3 regions of the Bradyrhizobium sp. ORS 285 genome follow, and region 1 is predicted to be linked to each of the others. Evidence: predicted binding sites of a transcription regulator. Region 1 holds the regulator's gene; each other region holds the start of a gene.

Evidence for each region. Region 1 encodes PhoB, which activates phosphate uptake and scavenging genes when phosphate is short. Its sites were predicted from a motif close to TGTCATNNANCTGTCAT; they were not measured.
Region 2: a site for PhoB is predicted at 1,787-1,803, ahead of BRAD285_RS17785 (RNA degradosome polyphosphate kinase). Genes of this name have one in related genera too.
Region 3: a site for PhoB is predicted at 1,546-1,562, ahead of phnF (phosphonate metabolism transcriptional regulator PhnF). Genes of this name have one in related genera too.

What each region holds. Positions count from the first base shown of each region.
Region 1 covers NZ_LT859959.1:1,492,987-1,497,039, forward strand. The annotation lists gene pstA (phosphate ABC transporter permease PstA) at 1-46, shown strand, start outside; gene pstB (phosphate ABC transporter ATP-binding protein PstB) at 43-864, shown strand; gene phoU (phosphate signaling complex protein PhoU) at 893-1,609, shown strand; gene phoB (phosphate regulon transcriptional regulator PhoB) at 1,626-2,333, shown strand; gene BRAD285_RS06595 (trypsin-like serine protease) at 2,475-3,791, shown strand; gene BRAD285_RS06600 (HoxN/HupN/NixA family nickel/cobalt transporter) at 3,975-4,053, shown strand, end outside.
Region 2 covers NZ_LT859959.1:3,948,113-3,952,165, reverse strand. The annotation lists gene BRAD285_RS17785 (RNA degradosome polyphosphate kinase) at 1-1,713, opposite strand, end outside; gene BRAD285_RS17780 (DnaA ATPase domain-containing protein) at 1,856-2,533, opposite strand; gene BRAD285_RS17775 (CDP-alcohol phosphatidyltransferase family protein) at 2,590-3,144, opposite strand; gene purM (phosphoribosylformylglycinamidine cyclo-ligase) at 3,302-4,053, shown strand, end outside.
Region 3 covers NZ_LT859959.1:1,775,935-1,779,987, reverse strand. The annotation lists gene BRAD285_RS08115 (carbon-phosphorus lyase complex subunit PhnI) at 1-410, opposite strand, end outside; gene phnH (phosphonate C-P lyase system protein PhnH) at 414-1,025, opposite strand; gene phnG (phosphonate C-P lyase system protein PhnG) at 1,025-1,480, opposite strand; gene phnF (phosphonate metabolism transcriptional regulator PhnF) at 1,600-2,325, shown strand; gene phnE (phosphonate ABC transporter, permease protein PhnE) at 2,332-3,180, opposite strand; gene phnE (phosphonate ABC transporter, permease protein PhnE) at 3,177-4,053, opposite strand, start outside.

The DNA of each region.
Region 1 (4,053 bases):
GAACGTCGGTGCACGCATTCTCGGCGCCGAGAGGAAAACGAAATGACCGAACTGTCCGTCTCCGTCAGTCAGCCCAATCACGCGCTTCACGGCCAGCCGCTCCCCGAGGCGCCGGCCAAGGTCACCGCGCGCAACCTGAACTTCTATTACGGCGATCACCACGCGCTGAAGAACATCAACCTGACGCTGGGCACCAACCGGGTCACGGCGTTCATCGGCCCGTCCGGCTGCGGCAAGTCCACCTTGCTGCGCATCTTCAACCGGATGTACGACCTCTATCCGGGCCAGCGCGCCACCGGCCAGCTGATGCTGGACAACACCAACATCCTCGACCCCAAGCTCGACCTCAACCTGCTGCGTGCGCGGGTCGGCATGGTGTTCCAGAAGCCGACCCCGTTCCCGATGACGATCTACGAGAACATTGCGTTCGGCATCCGGCTCTATGAGAAGATCTCGAAGTCCGAGATGGACGATCGGGTCGAGAAGGCGCTGCGCGGCGGCGCGCTGTGGAACGAGGTCAAGGACAAGCTCAACGCCTCCGGCCTGTCGCTGTCCGGCGGCCAGCAGCAGCGCCTGTGCATCGCCCGCACGGTCGCCGTCCGGCCCGAGGTGATCCTGTTCGACGAGCCTTGCTCGGCGCTCGACCCGATCTCCACCGCCAAGGTCGAGGAGCTGATCCAGGAGCTCGCGGAGAACTATACGATCGCGATCGTGACCCATAACATGCAGCAGGCGGCGCGCGTTTCCGACAAGACCGCCTTCATGTATCTCGGCGAGCTGATCGAGTTCGACGACACCAGCAAGATCTTCACCTCGCCGAGCGATCGGCGGACCCAGGACTACATCACCGGCCGGTTCGGCTGACGCCGACAGCATTCTTCAGGAGATCAACATGGCCAGTGAACATACCGCCAAGGCGTTCGACAGCGATCTGCAGGATCTCACCCGGCTGGTGTCGGAGATGGGCGGCCTCGCCGAGCGGCTGATCGTCGATTCCGTCGATGCGCTGGTGCGGCGCGACGTGGCCCTCGGCCAGAAGGTGGTCGCCGCCGACGCCGAGGTCGACAAGCTGCAGCGCATCATCGAGGAGCGCGCGGTGCTGACGATCGCCCGCCGTCAGCCGATGGCCGTCGATCTGCGCGAGATCGTCGGCGCCATGCGCGTCGCCACTGATCTGGAGCGGATCGGCGACCTCGCCAAGAACATCGGCAAGCGCGTTGCGGCGCTGGAGAGCGACTTCCATCCGCTCAAGCTGATCCGCGGCCTGGAGCACATGACCGACCTGGTGCAGTCGCAGGTCAAGACGGTGCTCGATGCCTATGCCGCGCATGATTTGCCGGCGGCGATGACGGTCTGGAAGGGCGACGAGGAGGTCGATGCGATCTGCACCTCGCTGTTCCGCGAGCTCCTGACCTACATGATGGAAGACCCGCGCAACATCTCGTTCTGCATCCACCTGATGTTCTGCGCCAAGAACATCGAGCGGATCGGCGACCACGCCACCAACATCGCCGAGACGGTGTTCTATATGATCGAGGGTCAGCAGATCATGGACAAGCGCCCGAAGGGCGACATGACCAGCTTCGCGACCACGATCCCCGGCAACTGAGAAAGACGATTTCGACATGGGTGCGCGAATTCTGGTGGTTGAGGACGAGGAGGCGCTGACGACGCTGCTGCGCTACAACCTCGAAGCCGAAGGCTACGAGGTCGAGACCGTGGCGCGCGGCGACGAGGCCGACACGCGGCTCAAGGAGCGCGTGCCCGATCTCGTCGTGCTCGACTGGATGCTGCCGGGGCTGTCCGGCATCGAGCTGTGCCGCCGCCTGCGGGCACGGACCGAGACCCGGCAGCTGCCGATCATCATGCTGACGGCACGCGGCGAGGAGAGCGAGCGCGTCCGAGGTCTCGCGACTGGTGCCGACGACTACATCGTCAAGCCGTTCTCGGTGCCGGAGCTCTTGGCGCGCGTGAAGGGCCTGCTGCGTCGCGCGAGCCCGGAGCGGCTGGCGACTGTGTTGTCCTATGGCGACATCGAGCTCGACCGCGAGAAGCGCCGCGTCGCGCGCTCGGGCCGGCCGATCGATCTCGGCCCGACCGAATATCGCCTGCTCGAGTTCTTCCTCGAGCATCCCGGCCGCGTGTTCAGCCGCGAGCAACTGCTCGACAGCGTCTGGGGTCGCGACATCTATATCGACGAGCGCACGGTGGACGTGCACATCGGCCGCCTGCGCAAGCTGCTCAATCCTGGCCGCGAGCAGGATCCGATCCGCACCGTGCGCGGCGCCGGCTATGCGCTGGACGACCGGTTCGTCAAGTCGGAGCAGGCCTGAGGGAGAAGCAGGCTTGAGGGTGGAGCGGGTGTGAGACGCGAGGGGGCCGGATTAAGGACATTGCGGTCCGCTTTCCGCCACGCCGCCGCCGTCTTGATCGTGCCTGCTGAGCAGCCGATGTTTCGGTCTCAGCGGACGCCCTTGATCAAGACCATCCTCATAAGTCTCGCCGTGCTGCTCGGCAGCATCGCGGGTGTCACGGCCGCCGAGCTCGAGGACGCCGTCACTGCTGCGTCGAATGGCCAGGCGGCGGTGGCGTTGCGCCGGCTGCAGCCGCTCGCCGCCAAGGGTGATGCGCGGGCGCAATTCGATCTCGGCTTCATGCAAGCCTTCGGCGTGGGCGTCGCGCGCAATCAGGCGGAGGCGCTGGTCTGGTACCGCAAGGCCGCGGATCAGGGACTCGCCATTGCCCAGCACTATCTGGGGATCGCCTATTTCAACGGCGAAGGCGCCGGCCGCGATCACGGCGAAGCCGCGCGCTGGTTCAACCGCGCCGCCGCACAGGGCTTTGCCCAGTCGCAATACATGCTCGGCCTGATGATGCTCGATGGCCAGGTCATGACCCGGGATGTCATCCAGGGGTATGCCTGGCTGGTGATGGCCGGACGCAACGGCGTCAGGTCTGCCGGCCGCGAGATTCAGCGCGTGAAGCTCAGCGAGGCGCAGCGGCGGCAGGCGGAGGAGACGATTGTGGCGTGGCGGGCGAAGCCGGAATCGGCCGATGCCGGCATTGCCAATCCGCGCGCCGAACAGCTGCTCGGGCTCGACCGGCATTTTGGCGATGTCGTCGATCCCACCTCCTGGCCGGCATCGTCGATCGGTGTCGTGACCGTGGCGCAATATAGCACGGGAGGCTCCTGCACCGGCACGCTGGTGGCGCCCCGCGTGGTGCTGACGGCGGCGCATTGCGTGTTCAACGGCCTCGCCCAGGTCAGCCCGGGCAATGTCCATTTCCTGGCAGGCATGAACAAGGGCACCCCTGCCGCGTCATCGGTCGCCGACAAGCTGATCGTGGCGCCCGACTTCATCCCGACCCAGCACGACCAATGGTCGACCGACCGCTCGCCGGCCGATTGGGCGCTGATCATCCTGAAGGACGCGCTGCCGTCGAAGCCGGTCGCGGTGAAGTCCGTGAGCCGCGACGAGCTCGCGGCTGCGACCAAGGCCGGCACCATTTCCGAGATCGGCTATGGCCAGGAGCGGCGCTATTCGCCGACCGGGCAGAGGAATTGCAGCGCCGGCATGACCAGGGACGCCCGTCTGCTGACCGTGCATTGCCTCGCCAATTTCGGCTATTCGGGCTCGCCGATCCTCGCCGAGATCAACGGCGTGCCGGCCGTTGTCGGCATCTTCTCGGCGTTCCACGAGGAGACCCGCCTGATGTTCGCCGCGCCCGCCAGCCAATTCGAGGCGGCGGTGCGGCGCGAGATCGCCGCGCAGAGCGCCTCGGCGCGGTGAGGGGAGACAGAGGAGAAGAGTTGGTCGTCGGCTGGTCAATGTTTGAGCTTGACCGGATAGCGCCTTGCCAAGGGAAGAGGTCAATCCAGGCTCGACGGGGCCGCGAGGATTGATTTGCACGGGATTTGCGCGTGGGAGCGCGAGCCTTGCCTTTTGGCGCGGGTCTTGCTCTCCTGTCCGAGTATGACGATTTTGCCAATTGATCATCCTCGGCCCCCCGCCGCGCTCGCCACCCCGCTCCGCACGGAGCGCGCGCGGACGA
Region 2 (4,053 bases), 2.5 Mb from region 1:
CTGCGAGGCCTCGTACAGCGCGTCGATGATATCGGGATCGACCAGCGAGTTCATCTTCATCCAGATCACGGCCGGCTTGCCCTGGCGAGCGAAGCTGGTCTCGCCATGGATGTGCTCGATCATGCGCTTGCGAAGCGTGAGCGGCGACACCGCCATCTTTTCGATGTCGATCGGCTCGGCATAGCCGGTGATGTAGTTGAACACGCGCGTGACGTCGCGGCCGATCACCGGGTCCGAGGTGAAGTAGGACAAGTCGGTGTAGATGCGCGCCGTCACCGGATGATAGTTGCCGGTGCCGGTGTGGACATAGGTGGTGAGCCCGCCGCCCTCGCGGCGCACGACCATCGACAATTTCGCATGCGTCTTGAGCTGCAGGAAGCCGTAGACCACCTGCACGCCGGCGCGCTCGAGATCACGCGCCCAGCGGATGTTGGCTTCCTCGTCGAACCGCGCCTTGAGCTCGACCAGCGCGGTGACCGACTTGCCGGCCTCGGCGGCTTCTACCAGCGTACGCACGATCGGCGAGTTGTTGGAGGTGCGATACAGCGTCTGCTTGATCGCAACCACATCCGGATCGCGCGCCGCCTGCTGCAGGAACTGCACGACGACATCGAACGACTCGTAGGGGTGATGGACGATCAGGTCCTTCTGACGGATCGCAGCGAAAATATCGCCGCCGTGGTCGCGCACGCGCTCGGGATGGCGCGGCACGTAGGGTGCGAATTCGAGGTCGGGCCGGTCGACGCGGGTCAGCTGCGACAGCTCGTTCATCGCCAGCACGCCGTCGACAACGAACACTTCGTCATCGGTGGTCGCCAGCGCGTCCTGCACGAACAAGCGCAGCTCCTCCGGCATGTTGGCCTCGATCTCGAGCCGGATCACCGAGCCGCGGCGGCGGCGCTTCAGCGCGGTCTCGAACAGCCGCACCAGATCCTCGGCCTCTTCCTCGATCTCGATCTCGCTGTCGCGGATGATGCGGAAGGCGCCCTGGCCCTTCACGGTGTAGCCGGGAAAGAGACGGCCGATGAACAGGCTGGTCGCCTGTTCCAGCGTGATCAGCCGGATCACGCCGTCCTTGGCGCCGGGGAAGCGGATGAAGCGGTCGATCTTGCCGGGCATGCGGATCAGCGCGTTCATCGGTTTGCCGTCGGCCGTGCGGATCAGCTGCAGCGCGACGGTAAAGCCGAGGCTCGGGATGAACGGGAACGGATGCGCGGGGTCGATTGCCAGCGGCGTCAGCAGCGGGAAGATGCTGGCGAGGAAATGGTCCTCGATCCAGGCGCGCTCGGATTTGGTGACGTCCTGGCCGTCGACCAGCACGACGCCGAGCTCGGCGAGGAACTTGCGCAGGTCGCGCCAGATCGCCTGCTGGTCGATCGCCAGCTGCGACACGCTTTCGTTGATGACCTTGAGCTGTTCCAGCGGCGTCAGGCCGTCAGGGCTGCGCTCCGTGATGCCCTCGCGCACCTGGGCGCGGATACCGGCGACGCGGACCATGAAGAATTCATCAAGGTTGTTGGCCGAAATCGAGAGAAAGCGGACACGCTCCAGCGCCGGATGGCGCGGATTGACCGATTCCTCGAGCACGCGGCGGTTGAAATGCAGCCAGGACAGTTCCCGGTTGATGAAACGCTCGGGGCTGGAGGCGATCTCCAGCTTGGCGGCCGCAACCGGCTCTTGCGCTGCAATCTCAGTCACTTGCTCGGTGTCCATCAGAAATCGATCCAAATTCGGTGGAGGCGCCAAATCACTTTGCGCAAGAGCGAGAACCAGTAGCGCAACCCGTATGACAGAGGGATGACGTTGCTGGCACCATTGAGGTTCCGCCCACGGCCGCCGTCAAGATGGCCGGCGGTCACACGCTGCGGAGCAGATCCGCCGCCAGCGCCCGCGTGACCGGACGTCCCAGCCGCAGCGACTCCTGGTCGAGCAGGGCAATGGTCTGACGGGCCGCCGCGTAGGACCGTTCGATGCGGCTGGCGAGGTAGCTGACGACCGTCTCATCGATCGCCAGCTGCCGGTCCGCGGCCAGCTTGACGATCAGCGCGCGGAACAGCTGGTCGTCGGGCGGCAGCAGCGTGACCACCGGAACGGCGCGCAGCCGCGACCGGAGGTCGGCCAGCGCGATCGGCAGGCTTGCCGGCGCCTCGCGCGCCGTGATCAGCACGAAGGCCTCGTCCTGGCGGGCCAGGTTGAGCAGGTGAAACAGGGCGCGCTCGTCGAGATCGGCGGTCGTCAGGTCCTCCAGCACCAGCGCTCCGGTGGCAAGGGCCCCCGGGACGGCGCTCGCCTCCAATGCATGGGCCGACAGCGAGCGGGCGCCGGACTGCTCGGCCCAGATCGCCGCGAGGTGGCTCTTGCCCGAGCCGTCCGGGCCGACCAGGAACATCGTCCGCGCCGGCCATTCCGGCCAGGCATCCACCAGCGCGAGCCCGGCGGCGTTGCCGGGGCCTTCGAGAAAATTGTCCCGCGTCAGGCTCTCCGCATGCGGCAGCGCGAGGGCCAGTTGACGGGGGGGAATATGGCCGGCCAAGGGTGACGTGCTCCGTACAGTGTCGTCGGCGTGGATGAGAGGGCGCGCGAGCCGGCTCACCGCACCTCGATGGTGTTCATGTGGCGCACCCAGTCCACCAGGTAAAGCCCGACAGACACGAGGGTAAAGGCCGTCACCAGCACCATCAGCACGCTGTCATAAGGCTTGGGCTCGAAGCCGAAGCTGAGCGATGCCAGCACGAGCGCGGCGAATCCTACCTGCGCCCCGGTGTTCAGCTTCGACACCATCAATGGCTTCATTGCGACCGGGCGGTCGAACAGCCAGGAGACGATTACGGCAGCCACGATCATGATGTCGCGCGAGACCACCAGGATGACGATCCAGCGCGGGATGGCCCCCCAGATGCCGAGCGTGACGAAGATCGACACCAGCAGCGCCTTGTCGGCGAGCGGGTCGAGCAGGGCGCCAAGCTCGGAGCGGAGGTTGAAGCGGCGGGCCAGAAAGCCATCGACCGCATCGCTGACGCCGGCAATGACGAACACGATGAACGCGATCTCCATCTCGCCGGCGGCGATGGCCCAGACCACGATCGGAACCAGCAGGATTCGGCCCAGCGTAATCAGGTTGGGGATAGAGTGGGGAATGGTCACGCAGCTGGTCCCGACGACAACTCGATCAATAGACAACCCGATTCCGAAGCGTGGCGAACCGGTCCGGTTCTTAGATAGGATGGGGACGGCTCCCTTGCGAGCCATTGCGCGCGGCCGGAATCCGACGTAACCAGCGGCCAAATTAGGGGTTTTGACCATGACCGAGCGCAAGAACGGGCTCACTTATGCAGATTCGGGCGTCGATATCGATGCCGGCAATCGGCTGGTGGATCTGATCAAGCCGATGGTGCGTGCCACCGCGCGCCCCGGGGCGGACGCCGAGATCGGCGGTTTTGGCGGCCTGTTCGACCTCAAGGCCGCTGGCTTCAAGGACCCGGTCCTGGTGGCCGCGACCGATGGCGTCGGCACCAAGGTCAAGATCGCGATCGAGACCGGGCTGCATGGCGGCATCGGCATCGACCTGGTGGCGATGTCGGTCAACGATCTCGTGGTGCAGGGCGCCGAGCCGCTGTTCTTTCTCGACTACTTCGCCTGCGGCAAGCTCGATCCCGAGGCGACCGCCTCGATCGTCGCCGGCATTGCCGAAGGCTGCCGGGAGTCCGGCTGCGCGCTGATCGGCGGCGAGACGGCTGAAATGCCGGGCCTCTACAAGGACGGCGATTACGATCTCGGCGGCTTTGCGGTCGGCGCGGCCGAGCGCGGCACGCTGCTGCCGTCGCCGGACATTGCGGCCGGTGACGTCGTGCTCGGCCTGGCCTCTTCGGGCGTTCATTCCAACGGCTATTCGCTGGTGCGCAAGATCGTCGCCCAATCGGGCCTCGGCTTCGACGCGCCGGCGCCGTTCGCGCCGGTCCTGACCCTCGGCGCCGCGCTGCTGACGCCGACCCGGCTCTATGTGAAGTCCTGCCTGCGCGCGATCCGCGAGACCGGCGCCGTGAAGGGGCTGGC
Region 3 (4,053 bases), 280 kb from region 1:
CCGCCCTGAGCGAGGCTCGGATCGAGCAGCCGATGCGTGTAGTCGAAGGTCGGACCTAGCACTTGCCCGCCCGGAATGTCCTTGAAGGTCGACGAGATCCGCCGCTGCACGCGCATCGCACCGGTATCGACCGGCTCCGTCGCGCCGAAGCGCGGCATGGTGGCGCGGAAGGCGCGGACCAGGAAGATCGCCTCGATCAGATCGCCCCGCGCCTGCTTGATGGCAAGCGCCGCCAGCTCGCGGTCATACAGCGAGCCCTCGCTCATAACGCGATCGACCGCCAGCCCCAGCTGCTCGGAAATCTGCGACAGCGACAGCTCCGGCACGCTGCGATCACCGCGCCGCTCATGCGCCAGGAGCCGGTGCGCATTTTCGATGGCGCGCTCGCCACCCTTGACCGCCACATACATGCGTCAGACTCCTGATGATGCGAGGCGCGTCGTGCGCGGAATGGCGACAAGCGAGCGATCGTCGACCAGGATCACGTCGATGCCGCGCGGAAACAGCGCTTCGTTGATCGACAGCTGCACGAACAGATCGATCGGCTCGATCGTGGCCGTCAGCGCCGTCGTGCCGTCGATGCCTGGACCACGCAGATGAAAAGTCTCTCCGGCCGTGAGGCTCGGCACCTGCATGATCAGAGTCGTCGAGCGATCGGGATATTCTGGAGTCCCCAATGCGAATGAGGCCAAGTCCGGCAGAGCGGCAGGCTCTGCGACCAGCGCGAAGCTCGCGGCGTCCGGCCGCGCGACAATCGGCGCGCCGGTGTGAAACTTCAGCCACGCACTGACATCGGGCGCGCTTGAGAAAGCCTCGTCGAGCCAGAGCGGCGTCTCCTGATCCAGCAAGGTGAGCGCGATGGCCGCAACGCCCGCCATCATCGAGGACGGACCACCAACCTCATCCCGGACCTGCATCACCTGGCCGGGACGCGCCATCGCCTCCATGACGGTGCGGAATGTCGATTGCGCCGACAGCACTTTGTCAGCGAACCCCGGCTGCAGCTCGATCGTCGTCGCCGCCATCACCCTTCTCCCCGCACCATGGTGTAGAAATCCACCCGCGTGGCGGCGGCCTCGGCCGCGCTCTGCTCCCGCCCGGCCTGCATCCGTGCGCGCAGCGGCGCAACGACCTTGGTCTCGATCGCCGGAGCGTGCTCGGGCGACTGCAGCAGCGCATCACACAGCGCGATCAGCCGCGCCTTGTCGCTGTCGCGACCGAGCACGTAGCCGAACCCGACCTGGCCGCTGTCGAGCCGGACGGCCGCGCGCGACACCGTCGCCTCGCCGAGATTGAACGCCGCGCCGTCACCACCGATCCGGCCACGCACCATCACGAGCCCGCTCTCGGCGGCCCGGAGTTCCCGATGCGCCGGCACCTCCAGTTCGGTCATTCGCGCCTCGATTTCAGCCAAAGGAACATGCGCCAACACGCGCATCGCACCCTTTCGACTCTCCTGCAACGCCATCTCGCCGCTCATCACTGGTCCTGATCTTGCCCGGCTCAAGTTGTCTATGATAATAGACAACTTGATAAGAGGACGCCATGACTGTTTGATGACATGGCCGTGATTTTCGCTGGGAGCTGGTTGGAGCCGCAATGAGCATTGAAGACGCCGGATCCGGCGTGGCGTTGTGGCGGCGCGTCGCCGACGGCATCGAGCGCGAGATCGCCGAAGGCCGCTTCCCGGCGGGGACGCGGCTGCCCGGCGAGACCGAGATCGCCGAGAGCTATCGCGTCAACCGCCATACCGTGCGGCGCGCGCTTGCGACCTTAGCCGAACGCGGGCTGGTGCGAGCCGAGCGCGGCAGCGGCACCTATGTCGAGGCCCCTCGCCTGTCCTATCCGCTGCGTTCGCGGACGCGCTTCTCCGAGATCGTCGGCGCAGGCGGCCGCGAGCCACGCGGACAATTGATCGCCGCGACCGAGGAGCCGGCCACGCGCGAGCTCGCACGCGCCTTGGGATTGAAGACCGGCGCGCCGCTGGCGCGCATCGAGGCGCTGCGCTTCGCCGACAAGACGCCGATCTGCGTCAGCACGTCGTTTCTGTCAGCCGAACGATTCCCGGAGGCCGGCCGCATCTTCGCTGCTGTACGCTCCATGACGGCGCTGCTGGCGCATTACGGCATCCGCGACTATCGCCGCGGCTCGACACGCATCACGGCCGCGATCGCCGACGCCAGCGATGCCGCACGGCTGGACCTCGCGCTGGGGCGCCCCGTGCTGGTCGTCGACAGCACCGACATCGACGCCGACGGCACGCCCCTGGTCAGCAAGCGCTCCCGCTTTGCCGCGGAGCGCGTCACCTTCGAGGTAGAGGGCTAGTCCGCCTCAGGCTGCAGCGCGGCGGCCGATGATGGCGAAGCGGAGCCTGTTCGAAATCCAGTCGATGGCGGCGACTGCCACCAGGATCATCAGGATCAGGAACGACACCTTCTGCCATTCGAGCACGCGAATCTGCTCGGCGAGCTGCAGCCCGATGCCGCCGGCGCCGACAATGCCGATGATCGTGGCCGAGCGGGTGTTGGACTCGATGAAATAAAGCACCTGCCCCGCGATGACGGGAAGGACCTGCGGCAGCAGGCCGAAGCGGATCTCATGCAGCGCATTGCCGCCCGCGGCGCGCACGCCCTCGACCTGCTTGCGGTCGGCGCTTTCCATCGCCTCGGAGAACAGCTTGCCGAGCGCGCCGAAATCCGAGACCGCGATCGCGAGCACGCCGGCGAACGGACCGAGGCCGACGACATTGATCCAGACCAGCGCCCAGATCAGCGTATCGACGCCGCGGATGGTGTCGAACAACCGGCGCACCGGGAAGCGGAAGATCGCCGACGGGATGACGTTGCGTGCGGCGAGCAGGCTCACGGGGAACGCGGCGCAGGCAGCCAGCGTGGTGCCGAGCACCGCGATCGACAGCGTCTCTCCGAGGGCCTTGAGATAGATCGGCAGCGACGATCCGGGATCGGGCGGCAGCATCAGCCGCGCGATCCAGCCGAGCTGGCTGAGCCCCGCGAGGATGCGCGAGGGCGAAAAATCCAGATCGACGAGACCGAAGACGAACACCGCAAGCGCCAGCAGCAGCACCACGGGAGTCGCCAGCCGGGCCGACATCGGCCGGTTGAAGATGTGCGGATAGCGCTCGCGCAGCCGCGCGTAGTCATGGGTGTCCTGGAGGCTCATGTCCGCGCCTCCGCGCCGAACAGCCGCCCGCGCAGCCAGCCGGTGCCGATGTCGATCAGGAAGACCGTCACGACGATCATCACCAGAATGGCGCTGACATCCGAATAATAGAACTTGCGGATCGCGACCACGAGCTCCTGGCCGATGCCGCCGGCGCCGACGAACCCCATCACGGAGGCCTCGCGAACGTTGATCTCGAAGCGCAGCAGCGTGTAGCTGGAAAAGCCCGCGATCACTTGCGGCAGCACGGCGAAGCGCATGCAGGACAGCCAGCTCGCGCCGGTGGCTCTGATACCCTCGACCGGCTTCATGTCGGCATTCTCGACCACTTCGGAGAACAGCTTGCCGAGCGCGCCGCTGGAATGGACGGCGATCGCGAGCACGCCGGCAACGGGACCAAGACCGAACGCGATGACGAAGATCAGTGCGAACACGATGCCAGGCACCGTGCGCGCGAATTCGAGCAGCCGGCGCACCGTGAACCGGACCCACGGCGACGGCGAGGTGTTCTCGGCCGCAAGGAAATTGAGGCAGAACGCGACCAGCATGCCCGCGAGCGTGCCGACATAGCTGATCAGCAGCGTCTCACCGAGCAGCTTGATCCACTTCTTGAAGCCCCAGAACCATTCGGGAATATTGGTCCAGACACGGTGACCGTCATCGAGCGTGAAGATGCGATCGAAATAGCTGACGAAATTGCCGAAATACGTGAACAGCGTCGCGAGATTGACCTCGGCGCCGATGGCAGCGACGAGGAGAACGCCCAGGAACACCATCGCCGAGAGCGCCAATCGCAAGCGACGGCGAGAGACAGCCCGGCGATATGCGTCGTTCAACGCATCGAGCTGCTGGCTCGGCAAGATCGAAACCGCG